One region of the Streptomyces sp. NPDC053426 genome, then DNA from elsewhere that is predicted to be linked to it. Evidence: riboswitches for the same ligand, from Rfam matches in the RefSeq annotation. Region 1 holds a riboswitch; each other region holds the start of a gene.
What was found. A riboswitch is a leader RNA that binds a small molecule or an ion and turns the genes downstream of it on or off. The one in region 1 is predicted to bind cyclic di-AMP.
Positions count from the first base shown of each region.

Region 2: another riboswitch for cyclic di-AMP. It lies ahead of ACZ62B_RS06960 (M23 family metallopeptidase); the one in region 1 lies ahead of ACZ62B_RS11720 (C40 family peptidase).
Region 3: another riboswitch for cyclic di-AMP. It lies ahead of ACZ62B_RS38590 (M23 family metallopeptidase); the one in region 1 lies ahead of ACZ62B_RS11720 (C40 family peptidase).
Region 4: another riboswitch for cyclic di-AMP. It lies ahead of ACZ62B_RS20440 (transglycosylase family protein); the one in region 1 lies ahead of ACZ62B_RS11720 (C40 family peptidase).

Region 1 is NZ_JBVJKE010000004.1:477,283-480,482, reverse strand. It holds gene pcrA (DNA helicase PcrA) at 1-937, opposite strand, end outside; cyclic di-AMP (ydaO/yuaA leader) riboswitch at 1,199-1,349, shown strand; gene ACZ62B_RS11720 (C40 family peptidase) at 1,357-2,544, shown strand; gene ACZ62B_RS11715 (hypothetical protein) at 2,709-3,062, opposite strand.
Region 2 is NZ_JBVJKE010000003.1:15,414-18,613, forward strand. It holds gene ACZ62B_RS06955 (PrsW family intramembrane metalloprotease) at 1-292, shown strand, start outside; gene ACZ62B_RS06960 (M23 family metallopeptidase) at 384-1,403, opposite strand; cyclic di-AMP (ydaO/yuaA leader) riboswitch at 1,416-1,573, opposite strand; tRNA gene ACZ62B_RS06965 (tRNA-Met) at 1,905-1,978, opposite strand; gene ACZ62B_RS06970 (dihydrofolate reductase family protein) at 2,042-3,175, opposite strand.
Region 3 is NZ_JBVJKE010000041.1:17,093-20,292, forward strand. It holds gene ACZ62B_RS38585 (alpha-galactosidase) at 1-1,023, shown strand, start outside; cyclic di-AMP (ydaO/yuaA leader) riboswitch at 1,332-1,489, shown strand; gene ACZ62B_RS38590 (M23 family metallopeptidase) at 1,494-2,423, shown strand; gene ACZ62B_RS38595 (SGNH/GDSL hydrolase family protein) at 2,629-3,200, shown strand, end outside.
Region 4 is NZ_JBVJKE010000009.1:266,704-269,903, reverse strand. It holds gene eno (phosphopyruvate hydratase) at 1-803, opposite strand, end outside; gene ACZ62B_RS20440 (transglycosylase family protein) at 1,038-1,784, opposite strand; cyclic di-AMP (ydaO/yuaA leader) riboswitch at 1,788-1,956, opposite strand; gene ACZ62B_RS20435 (transglycosylase family protein) at 2,162-3,200, opposite strand, start outside.

The DNA of each region.
Region 1 (3,200 bases):
CGAGCTCGCGCACCAGCGCGTACTGGGCGTGGTTGGTGTCCTGGTACTCGTCGACCATGACGTGCCGGAAGCGGCGGCGGTAGTGCTCGGCGACGTCCGGGAAGGCGCGCAGCAGATTGACCGTCGTCATGATCAGGTCGTCGAAGTCGAGGGCGTTGGCCTCCCGCAGCCGCGACTGGTAGAGCGCGTAGGCCTGGGCGAGGGTCTTCTCGAATCCGTCGGCGGCCCGGGCGGCGAAGTCCTCCTCGTCGATCAGCTCGTTCTTCAGGTTGCTGATCTTGGCGCTGAAGGACTTCGGCGGGAAGCGCTTGGGGTCGAGCTCCAGGTCGCGGCAGACCAGGGCCATCAGGCGCTTGGAGTCGGCGGCGTCGTAGATCGAGAACGACGACGTGAAGCCGAGCTTCTTGCTCTCGCGGCGCAGGATGCGCACGCACGCGCTGTGGAACGTCATGACCCACATGGCGCCCGCGCGCGGGCCGACGAGCTGCTCGACGCGCTCCTTCATCTCGCCCGCGGCCTTGTTGGTGAAGGTGATCGCGAGGATCTGGCCCGGGTGGACGTGCCGCTCGGCCAGCAGGTGGGCGATGCGGTGGGTGAGCACGCGGGTCTTGCCGGAGCCGGCGCCGGCCACGATGAGCAGCGGGGAGCCGGAGTGCACGACGGCGGCGCGCTGGTTGTCGTTCAGCCCCTCCAGCAGCGCGGCGGCGTCGATCACCGGGCGCGGGGCGCCGTCGCGGTAGTAGCCTCCCCCACTCTCGGCTTCGCTCGAGCGGGGGGACCCCCATCGGTCCGGCGGCACGTCGAACTTCCCGCCGAACAGGTCGTCCGGGATCTGCTCCGGTACGTGCTCGTCCTCGGGCGGTGGCGGGGGCTCGCCCTCGGGGCCCCGCTGGGCCTGGAGGTCCGCCAGGAAGCTGTCGTCAAAGAGGCTGCTCATCGCTCTCCGAGTCTAGGGCGCCCCACCGACAACCCGGGGCCGCCCCGGGAACATCCCCGGAATCCGGCGGCCCGGACGGGGCGCGCACCCTCCAGAACCGCCGCCTCACCCTGAGTGACACCACCCACAAGGTCACGAAAATGTATCGGGCATATCACCCATCAACCTTCACAGGGGCCACACCAGTTGGCTACGGTGCGGGCGGGCCGTACGACCCCCACCGGCGAACCCCGCCGGGCCGCGCGGCCTCCGCCGAGTCCGTCACTGCCCTCGCGGCAGCCGGAGCCGGGGACCCACCGAGACCTTGGGGTGAATCGGCCCACTCCCCCGCGGAGCGGCCGTAGGGCAACCCTTCCGAACCACCCGCCCGAACCCGACAGCTAACCCGGTAGGCGGAGCTTTGGAAGGAGTCGCCTCCCTTGGCGTCGCACCGCAAGTCGCGCACCCCCGGCACGCGCGTGGCAGGCATACGGACCCCGGCCCTCGCCACGGCCGCCCTGACCTCCGTGGCCCTGCTGTCCCAGACGGCCACCGCCGCCCCCTCCGCCCCCTCCGCCGACGGCAAGCCGAGCCTGGAGGAGGTCGAGAAGAAGGTCGACGACCTCTACCGCCAGGCGGAGTCGGCGACCGAGAAGTACAACGCGGCCAAGGAGAAGACCGCGAAGCAGCGCAAGCAGGTGGACACGCTCCTCGACGACGTGGCCAAGCGCACCCAGAAGCTCAACGAGGCGCGGGCGGAGCTGGGTTCCTTCGCCGCCGCCCAGTACCGGACCGGCGCCGGCGTCCCCGACACCGCGACCTTCCTGCTCGCGGACACGCCGCAGGACATCTTCGACCAGCGCCAGGTGATGGACCGGATGACCGGCCGCCAGAAGGAAGCGGTCGACGACTACGTCACCCAGCAGTCCGAGACGATGAAGAAGCGCCAGGAGGCCACCGAGAGCCTCCAGACGCTCACCGAGACCCAGGGCGACCTGAAGACGGCCAAGGCCACCGTCCAGAAGAAGCTCACCGACGCGCGCGAGCTGATGTCGAAGCTGACCGCCGAGAAGAAGGCGCGGCTCGCGGCGATCGAGAGGAAGAAGCAGGAGGAGGCCGCCCGCGAGGCCGCCGAGCTCGCCCGGCAGCAGGCGGAGCGGCAGAAGGCCCAGGAGGAGGCCGCCCAGCAGGACAGCGGCACCTCGGACGGCACCTCCGGGTCCTCCGGCTCGGCCACCACGCCGTCGACGTCGACGGACTCCTCGTACGCCACCAAGGCCGAGAAGGCCCTCGCCTTCGCCCGCGCGCAGATCGGCAAGCCGTACGTCTGGGGCGCCACCGGCCCCGGCTCCTACGACTGCTCCGGCCTCACCCAGGCCGCCTGGAAGGCCGCCGGCGTCACCCTCCCGCGCACCACCTACGACCAGGTGAACGCGGGCACGACGGTCCCCGTCTCCCAGGCCCAGCCCGGTGACCTGGTCTTCTTCTACGACGACGTCACCCACGTGGGCATCTACATCGGCAACGGGATGATGATCCACGCGCCGAAGCCCGGCACGTACGTCCGCGAGGAGTCGATCTACTACGACGGCGAGTCCTCGATCCACAGCGTGGTGCGGCCCGCCTGATCCGCTCGGGAGGGGACGGAGCACGGGGGTTCCTCCGGCGCCGTCCCCTTTCCGTGCCGGCCCGCGCTACGGCACGCGGTGCCGGGCGGCCGCGTTCCCCCCGGAAACGCCGGGGCGTGTTCCGTCGTGGGCCGCGGTCACGTCCGGGCCCGTGGAACAGGCCGTCAGGTCCACAGCACCGCGATGAAGACGTTCGTCACGGTCAGCAGTCCGACCAGACCGAACAGGCCCTTCTCCACCTTCTCGTCGTCCCGCTTCACGTACACCAGGCCGAGGATCACGATCAGCAGGGCCAGCTTCACGCCGATCTTGATGTTGTCGACGGAGTAGCCCTGGGCCTGGTTGAGGCCGACCAGGACCACACCGGTGACCAGCATCGTCAGCGCACCGTGCAGCATCGCGGGGACGAACCGGGCGGTGCCCGCGCCCATCGCCTTCATCTGGGTGAGGAAGCCGCCGAGGAGCGACGCGATGCCGATGATGTGCAGACCGACGAAGAGGTGGATGAGTACGTCCATGAGGCCGGAGCCTAGCCACAGCCGCCCCGTAGCACTCCGGCGCCCTCATCCGTCCTTCCTCCGCCATATCGGTCATCACCCTGAGTGAAGACGACGAAGCCGGAACGGGATCCTGGTCACTTACGGTCACCCGGCGGT
Region 2 (3,200 bases), on a different contig from region 1:
CGCGACGTCGCTGGCGTTCCTGCGGCACCGGGGGCGGCTCGGACGGGCGGGGACGGACTTCATCACGCGGGAACGCGAGCTGCTGCTGGAGCTGTGGCACCGGCGGTCAGCGGCCCGGCCCGCCCTGGAGCACGCGGCCCGCGCGACCGCGCCCCGGGTTCCGGTCGCCGCGGCACCGTGGGCGGGGTACGGCTGGTACGGCGCGTACGGCGGCTACGGGCATCCACCGCACGGACAGCCGCCGTACGGGTACCCGTACACCACGCACGACCCGAACGCCCGCCGGTCCTGACGGCCCCGCACCGCCCCCGAGAACACCCGACCGGCAGCCCTGACGTCGGGGGGTCGTCGTCGGGACTGCCGGGGTTCGGAAGCGGTGGGGCTCAGGGGGTGAGGCCCTTGCTCTGCAGCCACGCCATCGGGTCGATGCCCGAGCCGGAGCCGCCGGAGTGGACCTCCAGGTGGAGGTGGGCGCCGGTGGAGTTGCCGGTGGAGCCGACGCGGCCGATCACATCGCCGGTGTTGACCTTCTGGCCGACGCTGACGCTGATGGAGGACTGGTGGGCGTACCAGACCTCGGTGCCGTCGTCGAGCGTGAGCACGGTCTTGTAGCCGTAGGAGCCGTCCCAGCCGGCGGAGGTGATCGTGCCGGTGTGGACCGCCTTGATCAGCGTGCCCGTGGGGGCGGCGAAGTCGAGGCCGGTGTGGTAGCCGGAGGACCAGTAGGCGCCGGCCTGGCCGAAGGTCGAGGAGAGGGTGTACGAGGAGGTCGGCAGCGCGTACTGCTTGGCCAGCTCGGCGAGGCGCTCGGCCTCGGCCTTCTTCGCGGCCTCCTCCTCCGCCTTCTTCTTGGCGGCCTCGGCCTTGGCCTCGGCCTCCTTCTCCGCCTTGGCCGCGGCCTCGGCGGCCTGCTTCTCGGCGGCGGCGACGGCCTCGGCGGCGGCCTTGGTCTCGGCCTGGCTCTGCTGCTGCTCGACCTGGGCCATGATCCGGGTGCGCAGCGCCTCACCGGCGCCGGCGGTGCCCTGCTCGGTGTCGGCGGCGGTCATGGCGAGGGTGCTGAGGGGGGTGGACGATCCCTTGGGGGTTTCCTCGTCGGAGATGAGGGAACCCACGTTGGGGAGGTCGGGCATGGAGATCGAGACCGGCGGCTTGCCGGTCTGGGCGCTGGCCATGCCGCCGGCGCCGACGGCCGCTATGACGCCGACGCCCAGGACGGTGGAGCTGCGGGCGAGTCCTCCGCCGCGCTGCTTGGAGACGCGATGCCGGCCACGTACAGGGCGAAGGGACTCCGCGGTGGGGTTCCACTCCTCGAAGGGGCCCTCGTCGGTGCGGCCGGCGCCGTAGGCGACGGTGTCGCTCGGCTTGAACGGGGCCTCGGGGGCAGGCGGGTTGGACGCCACGTGGGCGCGCTCCTTTCCTTCCGTCTTCGCCTACCGGGTTAGCTGACGGGTTCGGAGCGGGAAGGTCTCCTACGCGCGTATACGAGCCGTGTTGCCACGGCGGTATCCACGCGATTCACCCCATGGTGGTGGTTCCCCGGTTCCCTTGCGGGATTCGGCGCGTGCGCACGGAGCCGCCTTCTGTGACGGCTGGGACGACCGCGCTGCGTTATCGAACGTTAATAGACGCGAGGGCCGGATTCCAAGCCGTTCCTCTTGATCGTTAACGATTTCCGGGGGGACTTAAGCTCCACGAGCGGCCAAAAACGGGCGAGTTGACCGCTCCTCAGGTCGCCTCGCGTGGCGGGTGGTTTCTGACGGTGTGTCAGTTGTTATGCGCTGCGGGGTGGATCGCTCACGTTGAGTGAGAACGGGGAATGGGTGAGGAACGGGCGGGGAGCGGATGGGGAGCGGAAAACACCGAGGGCCGGAATCCTTTGGATTCCGGCCCTCGGCCTTCAGTAGCGGGGACAGGATTTGAACCTGCGACCTCTGGGTTATGAGCCCAGCGAGCTACCGAGCTGCTCCACCCCGCGTCGGTAGGACCAGTGTACGCCATCAGCGGGACATGGCGCACACCCATTACCGGCGGCCCGGTCTCAGCGGCCGAACAGATGAGCGTTGGGTGCCTTGGCGCGGTCCTCGTGCTCCGGCAGGACGACCACGGTGGCGCCCCCGTCCGCCAGCACGCCGCTGCCGTCGGCGCCCGCCACGAACGTGTCCGGCTCGCGCCAGGCCGTGACCACCCGCCGTACCCCCGCGTCCAGGATCAGCCGGGCGCAGGGCGCGGGCCGGGACGCGCGGCGGGAGCAGGGCTCCAGGCTGGAGTACACGGTGGCGGTGACGAGCCGGGGGTCCGTGGGGTCGGTCTTGGCGAGCGCGGCCTCCTCCGCGTGCACCACCGGGTCGGCGCCCTCCCGGGAGTGGCCGCGCGCCAGCTCCGTACCGTCGGCGGCCACCACGACCGCGCCCACGCTGAACGCCGTCTCCGAGGGCGGGCACTCGGCGGCCAGCTCGCAGGCGAGGGCCAGCCAGTGGTGGTCGGCGGCGGAGGGCAGCGGGCCTGTGCCGGGGGCGGTGGGCTCGTAGCGCGTCAGGACGACGTCGCCGACCGGGCGGGTCTCGACCATCCGCAGCCGTCCGCCCTGGTAGGCGCCGGGGCCGAAGAGACGGGGGGCCTTGGGATCGCCGACGAACAGCGGGGCGAGGACCAGCTGGAGCTCGTCGGCCAGCCCCTCGGTGAGGAGCTGCGTGTGGACCGTGCCGCCGCCCTCGACCATGAGCCGCCGCACCCCGCGCTCGGCGTGCAGGTGCTCCAGCAGCCGCCGCCAGTCGAGCTCGGCGCCGAGCGGGACGACGTCGGCGGCGAGACCGAGGGCGTGGGCGCGCTCGGCGCCCCGGTCGGTCGTGCAGAGGACCTTCTCGCCGCCGGTGTGCCAGAACCGGGCCGCCGGGTCCAGGTCGCCGGAGCCGCTGACGGTGACCTTGAGCGGGTACTCGGCCCGGCCCGCGGCGAGGCGGGCGGCGCGCCGCTCGGGCGAGTTGACCAGCAGCCTGGGGTTGTCGGCGCGGATCGTGCCGGCGCCGACCAGGATGGCGTCCACGGACGCCCGTACCTCGTCGACCCGGTCGAAGTCGGCCGGGCCGGACAGCAGCAGCCGCTCGGGGCCGGTGTCGTCCAGGTAGCCGTCGAGGGAGACGGCGGCGGACAGCAGGACGTACGGGTGCGGCATCGGCGTACTCCGGGTGGGGCAGGTG
Region 3 (3,200 bases), on a different contig from region 1:
GACCGCTTCCCCGGCGGCCTGAAACCCCTCGCCGACCATGTGCACGGGCTCGGGATGCAGTTCGGCATCTGGGTCGAGCCGGAGATGGTCAACCCCGACAGCGACCTCTACCGCGCACACCCCGACTGGGTGCAGTTCCAGCCGGGCCGCCGGCGCACGGAGTACCGCAACCAGCTCGTGCTCAACCTCGCGCGGGACGACGTGCGGGAGTACCTCTGGGAGCAGCTCGACGCACTGCTCTCCGGCACCCCCGTCGACTATGTGAAGTGGGACTTCAACCGCTGCTCCACCGACGCCGGCTGGCCGGACGACCCGTACCCGCAGCGGCTGTGGACCGACCACGTGCGCGGCCTGTACGCCCTGCTGGACCGGCTGCGGGCGGCCCATCCGGGCGTGGCCTTCGAGTCCTGCTCGGGCGGCGGCGGGCGGATCGACCTGGGGGTCCTCTCCCGTACCGACCAGGTGTGGACCTCGGACAACACCGACCCGCTCGACCGGCTCGCCATTCAGCACGGCTTCAGCCAGCTCCACCCGGCCCGGGTGATGGCCGCCTGGGTCACCGACAGCCCGAACGCGATGCTCAACGGGCGGGTCAGTCCGCTGCGCTTCCGGTTCGTCGGCGCCATGGCCGGGGTGCTCGGCGTCGGCGGCGACCTCGCGCGGTGGAGCGAGGAGGAACTCGCCGAGGCGCGGGAGTGGGTCGCGCTCTACAAGGAGATCCGGCCCGTCGTCCAGCGCGGCGACCTGTACCGGCTGCGCCCTCCGGAGGGCGGACTGAGCGCGGTGCAGTACGTCCTCGGCGACGAGACCGTCGTCCTCGCCTGCCTCCAGGCGCAGCACTACGGAGAGCCCGTTCCGGCCCTCCGGCTGCGCGGCCTCGACCCGGAGGCGTCGTACGAATGCCGCGAAACCGGCGAAACGTACCGAGGTGCCCTCTTGCTGCACCACGGGCTGCGCACCGGTCTGCGGGGAGATCTGGACGCCGCGGTGGTGCGGCTGCGGCGCCTGCGATCCGGCGATTAGGGCGTTCTGTCCGATTAGGTGGATTCGCCATAACGTGCCCCGAAAGAAAGGGAGATGGGGAAGGGGTGCGTGAGCAGCGTCATATCCGTGACGATGCGTTGTCGCCATGCTCACGTAATTCTGTGGAACGACAAGGGAATTCACGGGGGAAAAGGAATCCCGGCTGACGCTCGGTGACGTCAATTCCGCCTTTGGATCACGGAAAAACGCGTTCGCGGTGAACATCGCGCTTGTCCCCTCGCGTCCGGGTCGCTTACGTTCGCCACCGATCCGGACGGACGCCCAATCCTGCCGCCGCCCGGAGCCCGTACCCACACTGACCCGTGCACGGCAGGAGCGGGGGACCCACAGGTACCACTGCCTGTTCCGGTTCCCGGAACGGCTTGGGGTTAAGTCGCGCCAGAACGCGGCCGGGCATCTCCAGCCCGCACCCGACAGCTCACCTCGTAGGCGCCGGAGAGGAATTCGACATGCCCGCGAAGGGTAAGCACCGCCGTACCAAGGCCCAGCGTTTCACCCGCTCCATCGCCGTCGCCGGAACCGGTGGCGCCGCACTCGCCCTGCCGCTTCTCGGCGCCGCCGGCGCGCACGCCGCCACGCCGGGGGCCGCCCCCGAAAAGGCCGTCCAGTCCCTTTCCGTGGCCGGCCAGAAGGCCACCGCCGAAAAGAGCGACGACGGCCGCACGTACATCGTGAAGGCCGGCGACTACCTCGCGAAGATCGCCGAGACGGAGCACGTCGACGGTGGCTGGAAGCAGCTCTACACGGACAACCGCGAGGTCATCGGCGACGACCCGTCGCTCATCCACCCCGGCCTGAAGCTCTCCGTCGACGGCGAGGCCGCCACGAGCGCGCCGGAGAAGTCGTCCGCCCCGGCGGCCCCGCAGGCCTCGGAGCAGGAGGCCGAGAAGCCGGCGGAGCAGCCCGCCGAGCAGCCCTCCTCGGACGCCTCCGCCCAGACCACGGGCGCCGACCAGGCCGCGAGCGCCTCCGGTTACAGCTCCCCGGTGCCCGGCGCCGGGCTCGGCACCGCCTACAAGGTGGCCGGCAGCATGTGGTCCAGCGGCTACCACACCGGCGTCGACTTCGCCGTCCCGACCGGCACCTCCCTGAAGGCCGTCGGCGCGGGCACCGTCGTCTCCGCGGGCTGGGCCGGCGCGTACGGCAACCAGGTCGTCATCCAGCTCGAGGACGGCCACTACGCCCAGTACGCCCACCTGTCCTCGCTCTCCGTCTCGGCCGGCCAGACCGTGACCGGCGGCCAGCAGGTCGGCCTCTCCGGTTCGACCGGCAACTCGACCGGCCCGCACCTGCACTTCGAGATCCGCACCACCCCGGACTACGGCTCGGACGTGGACCCGATCTCCTACCTCCGCTCCAAGGGCGTCTCCATCGGCTGACCCCCGCGGCGACCTTCCTGACACGCACGCCGAAGGCCGGACCCCGATCCCCGGGGCCGGCCTTCGGCGTATTCCGGAATTGGCCAACATTTTGAGAGTGTCTTATCTCACCGCACGTCAACCCTTCCTTACGGTCGCGTAGGTCACATTCGAAGGTGAATCATGAGCGGTTGTGGCAGACGATTCGAAGAGTGACAGCAGAGCAGTGATCGGGTCGTACGTGGCGGTGGGGGACAGCTTCACCGAAGGCGTCGGCGACCCCGGCCCCGACGGGGCGTTCGTCGGCTGGGCCGACCGGTTCGCCGTACTTCTCGCGGACCTCCGGCCCGAGGGGGACTTCGCGTACACCAATCTCGCCGTACGCGGAAAGCTGCTGGACCAGATCGTGGCGGACCAGCTTCCGAAGGCGGTCGAACTCGCCCCCGACCTGGTCTCGTTCTGCGCGGGCGGCAATGACATCCTCCGCCCCGGCAGCGACCCGGACGAGGTGGCCGAGCGGTTCGAGCGGGCGATCGCCGCGCTCACCGCCGTGTCCGGCACGGTGCTGGTGACGACCGGGTTCGACACCCGTGGCGTGCCCCTGCTGAAGCATCTGCGCGGCAAGATCGCGACGTACAACGGGCATGTGCGGGCCGTCGCCGACCGCTACGGCTGCCCCGTGCTCGACCTGTGGTCCCTCAGGAGCGTCCAGGACCGCAGGGCCTGGGACGCCGACCGGCTGCACCTGTCGCCGGAGGGGCACACCCGCGTCGCGCTCCGCGCCGGGCAGGCCCTCGG
Region 4 (3,200 bases), on a different contig from region 1:
TCGGTCATCTCGGCGGCGGAGCGCTCCTTGCCCTCGAAGGTGTAGGAGCCGTCCTTGTAGAACTCGGACGCGGCGACGTCGAGCGCGAGGGCGATCTGCTCGCCGGGGGTGTAGCCGGCCTCCTTGATGGCCTCGAGGATGAGGTCGAGGGCCTCGCGGTTGGAGCCGAGGTTCGGGGCGAAGCCGCCCTCGTCGCCGAGGCCGGTGGCCAGGCCCTTGCTCTTCAGGACCTTCTTGAGGGTGTGGTAGACCTCGGTGCCCCAGCGCAGGGCCTCGGAGAAGGACTCCGCGCCGATCGGGGCGATCATGAACTCCTGGATGTCCACGTTGGAGTCGGCGTGCGAGCCGCCGTTCAGGATGTTCATCATCGGCACCGGCAGCAGGTGCGCGTTGGGGCCGCCCAGGTAGCGGAAGAGCGGGAGGTCGCTGGCCTCGGAGGCGGCGTGGGCGACGGCGAGCGAGACGCCGAGGATGGCGTTGGCGCCGAGGGAGCCCTTGTTGTCGGTGGCGTCCAGGTCGAACATCGCCTGGTCGATCAGGCGCTGCTCGGTGGCGTCGTAGCCGACGAGCTCCGGGCCGATCTGCTCGATGACGGCCAGGACGGCCTTCTCGACACCCTTGCCCAGGTAACGGTTGGCATCGCCGTCACGGAGTTCGATGGCCTCGAAGGCGCCGGTGGAGGCGCCGGACGGGACGGCGGCACGACCCGTGCTGCCGTCGTCGAGGCCGACCTCGACCTCGACCGTGGGGTTGCCTCGGGAGTCCAGGATTTCCCGGGCTACGACGACGTCGATGGACGGCACGAGCATCTCCTTCTTGGATGTGACGCGGGTGAGCAGGACCCCGGAGGGTCTTGCGAGTCCGAGCCTAACCGGCTCGGGGCGATCGGGCCGCCGGTCGCCCGCCCCGTGGACAGAACCGAGAGTAAATTGTTTCCGAACGGAACAAAGCGGTTTCCGGAAACCCGGCCGTGAAAAACCCCGCCCCGGCGCGTACGGGGGAAAACGCACCGGGGCGGGGAGCAGGGGGGCAGCCGCTTACTTGAGGTGCAGCTGCTGGCCCGGGTAGATGAGGTCGGCGTCGTCGACGATGTCGTCGTTCAGCTCGAACAGCTCGGCCCAGCCGCCCTCGACGTCGTGCTCGGCGGCGATGGAGCTGAGCGTGTCGCCCTTGACGACCTTGTACTCGCCGTCGCCCTTCTCGACCTTCTCGCCGGTCGGGGTGGTGACGGTCTTCTCCTCGGCCTTCTTCTCGGCCTTCTTCTCGGCCTTCCGCTCGACCTGCTTCTCGGTCTCCTGCTCGGCGGCCGGGCGCTCGGCGGAGCGGGAGGCCTTCTGCCCGGTCTCACGGGTCTCGGTGGAACCGGTGCTCTGCGAGGAGCCCGAGTCGTTCGCGGAGGAGCCGGTGTAGGCGGCGTTGGACAGGCCCGTGCCGCAGACCGGCCAGGCGCCCTTGCCCTGGCCCGCGAGGACCTTCTCGGCGATCTCGATCTGCTGCGCCTTGCTGGCCTGGTCGGCGGTGGAGGCGTACTGCGTGCCGCCGTACGCGGCCCAGGTGGAGGCGGAGAACTGCAGACCGCCGTAGTAACCGTTGCCGGTGTTGATGGACCAGTTGCCGCCGGACTCGCACTGGGCGACGGCGTCCCACTCGGAGGCGGTGGCGGCGGAGGCGCTGCCGGCCGCCATCAGCGGGGCGGCGACGGCGGCGGAGGCGACACCGGCGACGGCGATCGCGCGGGTGGCCTTGGACGGACGACGGTGCTTGCCCTTGCCGGAGAACAGCATGGTGGATCCCCTCACCGACGCCTGCGAGGTGAGCTGTCGGGTTCGGGCCGGTTGAGTTGCCCGGCCACGCCCCTCACGGGACGCGGCTTCACCCCAAGCCCTCTCCGGTGTCAACCACCGGAAGGGGCGCTTACCTTGGGTCCCCCGCTCCTGCCTACGGCGCATGACGCGACGACTGTTCCCGTGCTGCCACTGGCAGGATTCGGCGTGGCGGCAGCCGGGGCCCGCGGTGGCGAGCGGTCACGACCGTAGACACGCGATCCGCGGAATTTCAAAGACGATCAGGGCCTCTGAGACCTATCTCTCACAGTCTTTAAACCGGACATTCGACGCGAACCATGACGCCAACTGCCGCCGCACCCGGGCTCTTTCGGGCGTCACTTTTCGTCCGGTTCGACCCCGACCTCGAGCTCCTGACCCGGCAGGATGAGGTCCGGGTCGGCGCCGACGACCTGCTCGTTCTCGGCGTAGAGCGACCGCCATCCGCCGCCCAGCTCAAGGGAGTCGGCGATGGACGAGAGGCTGTCGCCGGTGCGCACGGTGTACGAGCCGTCGGCGGCATCGCGCGAGGCGTCGGTGCCGCGCGAGGCATGCCGGCCGGACGATTCCGACGTACGGTCCTCCGCCCCACCCTCCTCGGCGGTGGCGCCGCGGTGGCGGCCGGTGCCGGTGCCTTCGGCGTCGGTGACCTCGGAAGAGCCGGTGGTCTGCCCGGACTTGTCCGACTCGTCACTCTTGGGAGTGGCCGAGGCGGAGGGGGAGGTGCCGGATCCACCGTCGGAGCCGGTGTCCGAATCCGTGCCCGAGTCGCTCGACTTGTCGGACTTGGCCGATTCACCGGCTGTTCCTTCACCGTCCTCCGCCCCTTCCGCGCCGGACGACGGATCGGACGTGGCCGACGGGGAGGACGAAGCGGACGAATCACCGGAGTCCGACGATCCGGACGAGTCCGAAGAGTCGGTGGAATCGGAAGAGCCGGAGGACCTGGAGGAGCCGGAGGAGCCGGACGTGTCCGAGGTCGAGTCCTCCGCCACGCCCGTGTCGATGTCGGCCGACGCCGAATCCTGGTTCAGGCCCGCCGTCAGTCCGCAGGTGCGCCACGCGCCGACCCCCTGGTCGGCGAGGATTCTCTCGGCCACGGCTATCTGCTGGCCGCGGCTGGCCTGGTCGGGGCTGGTCGCGTAGTCCAGTCCGCCGTAGTTCTCCCAGTCGTCCTGGGTCAACTGCAGGCCGCCGTAGTAGCCGTTGCCGGTGTTCTGGCTCCATGAGCCGCCGGACTCGCACTCGGCGACCCGGTCCCAGGTCGTGCCGTCGGCCGCGCTGGCGCTGCCGGCCCCGAGGAGCGGGATCGCGATGGCGGAGCCGGTCACCCCGGCCGCGACGAGGAGAGCCGGAGCCTGGCGGGGGCGGCGGTGC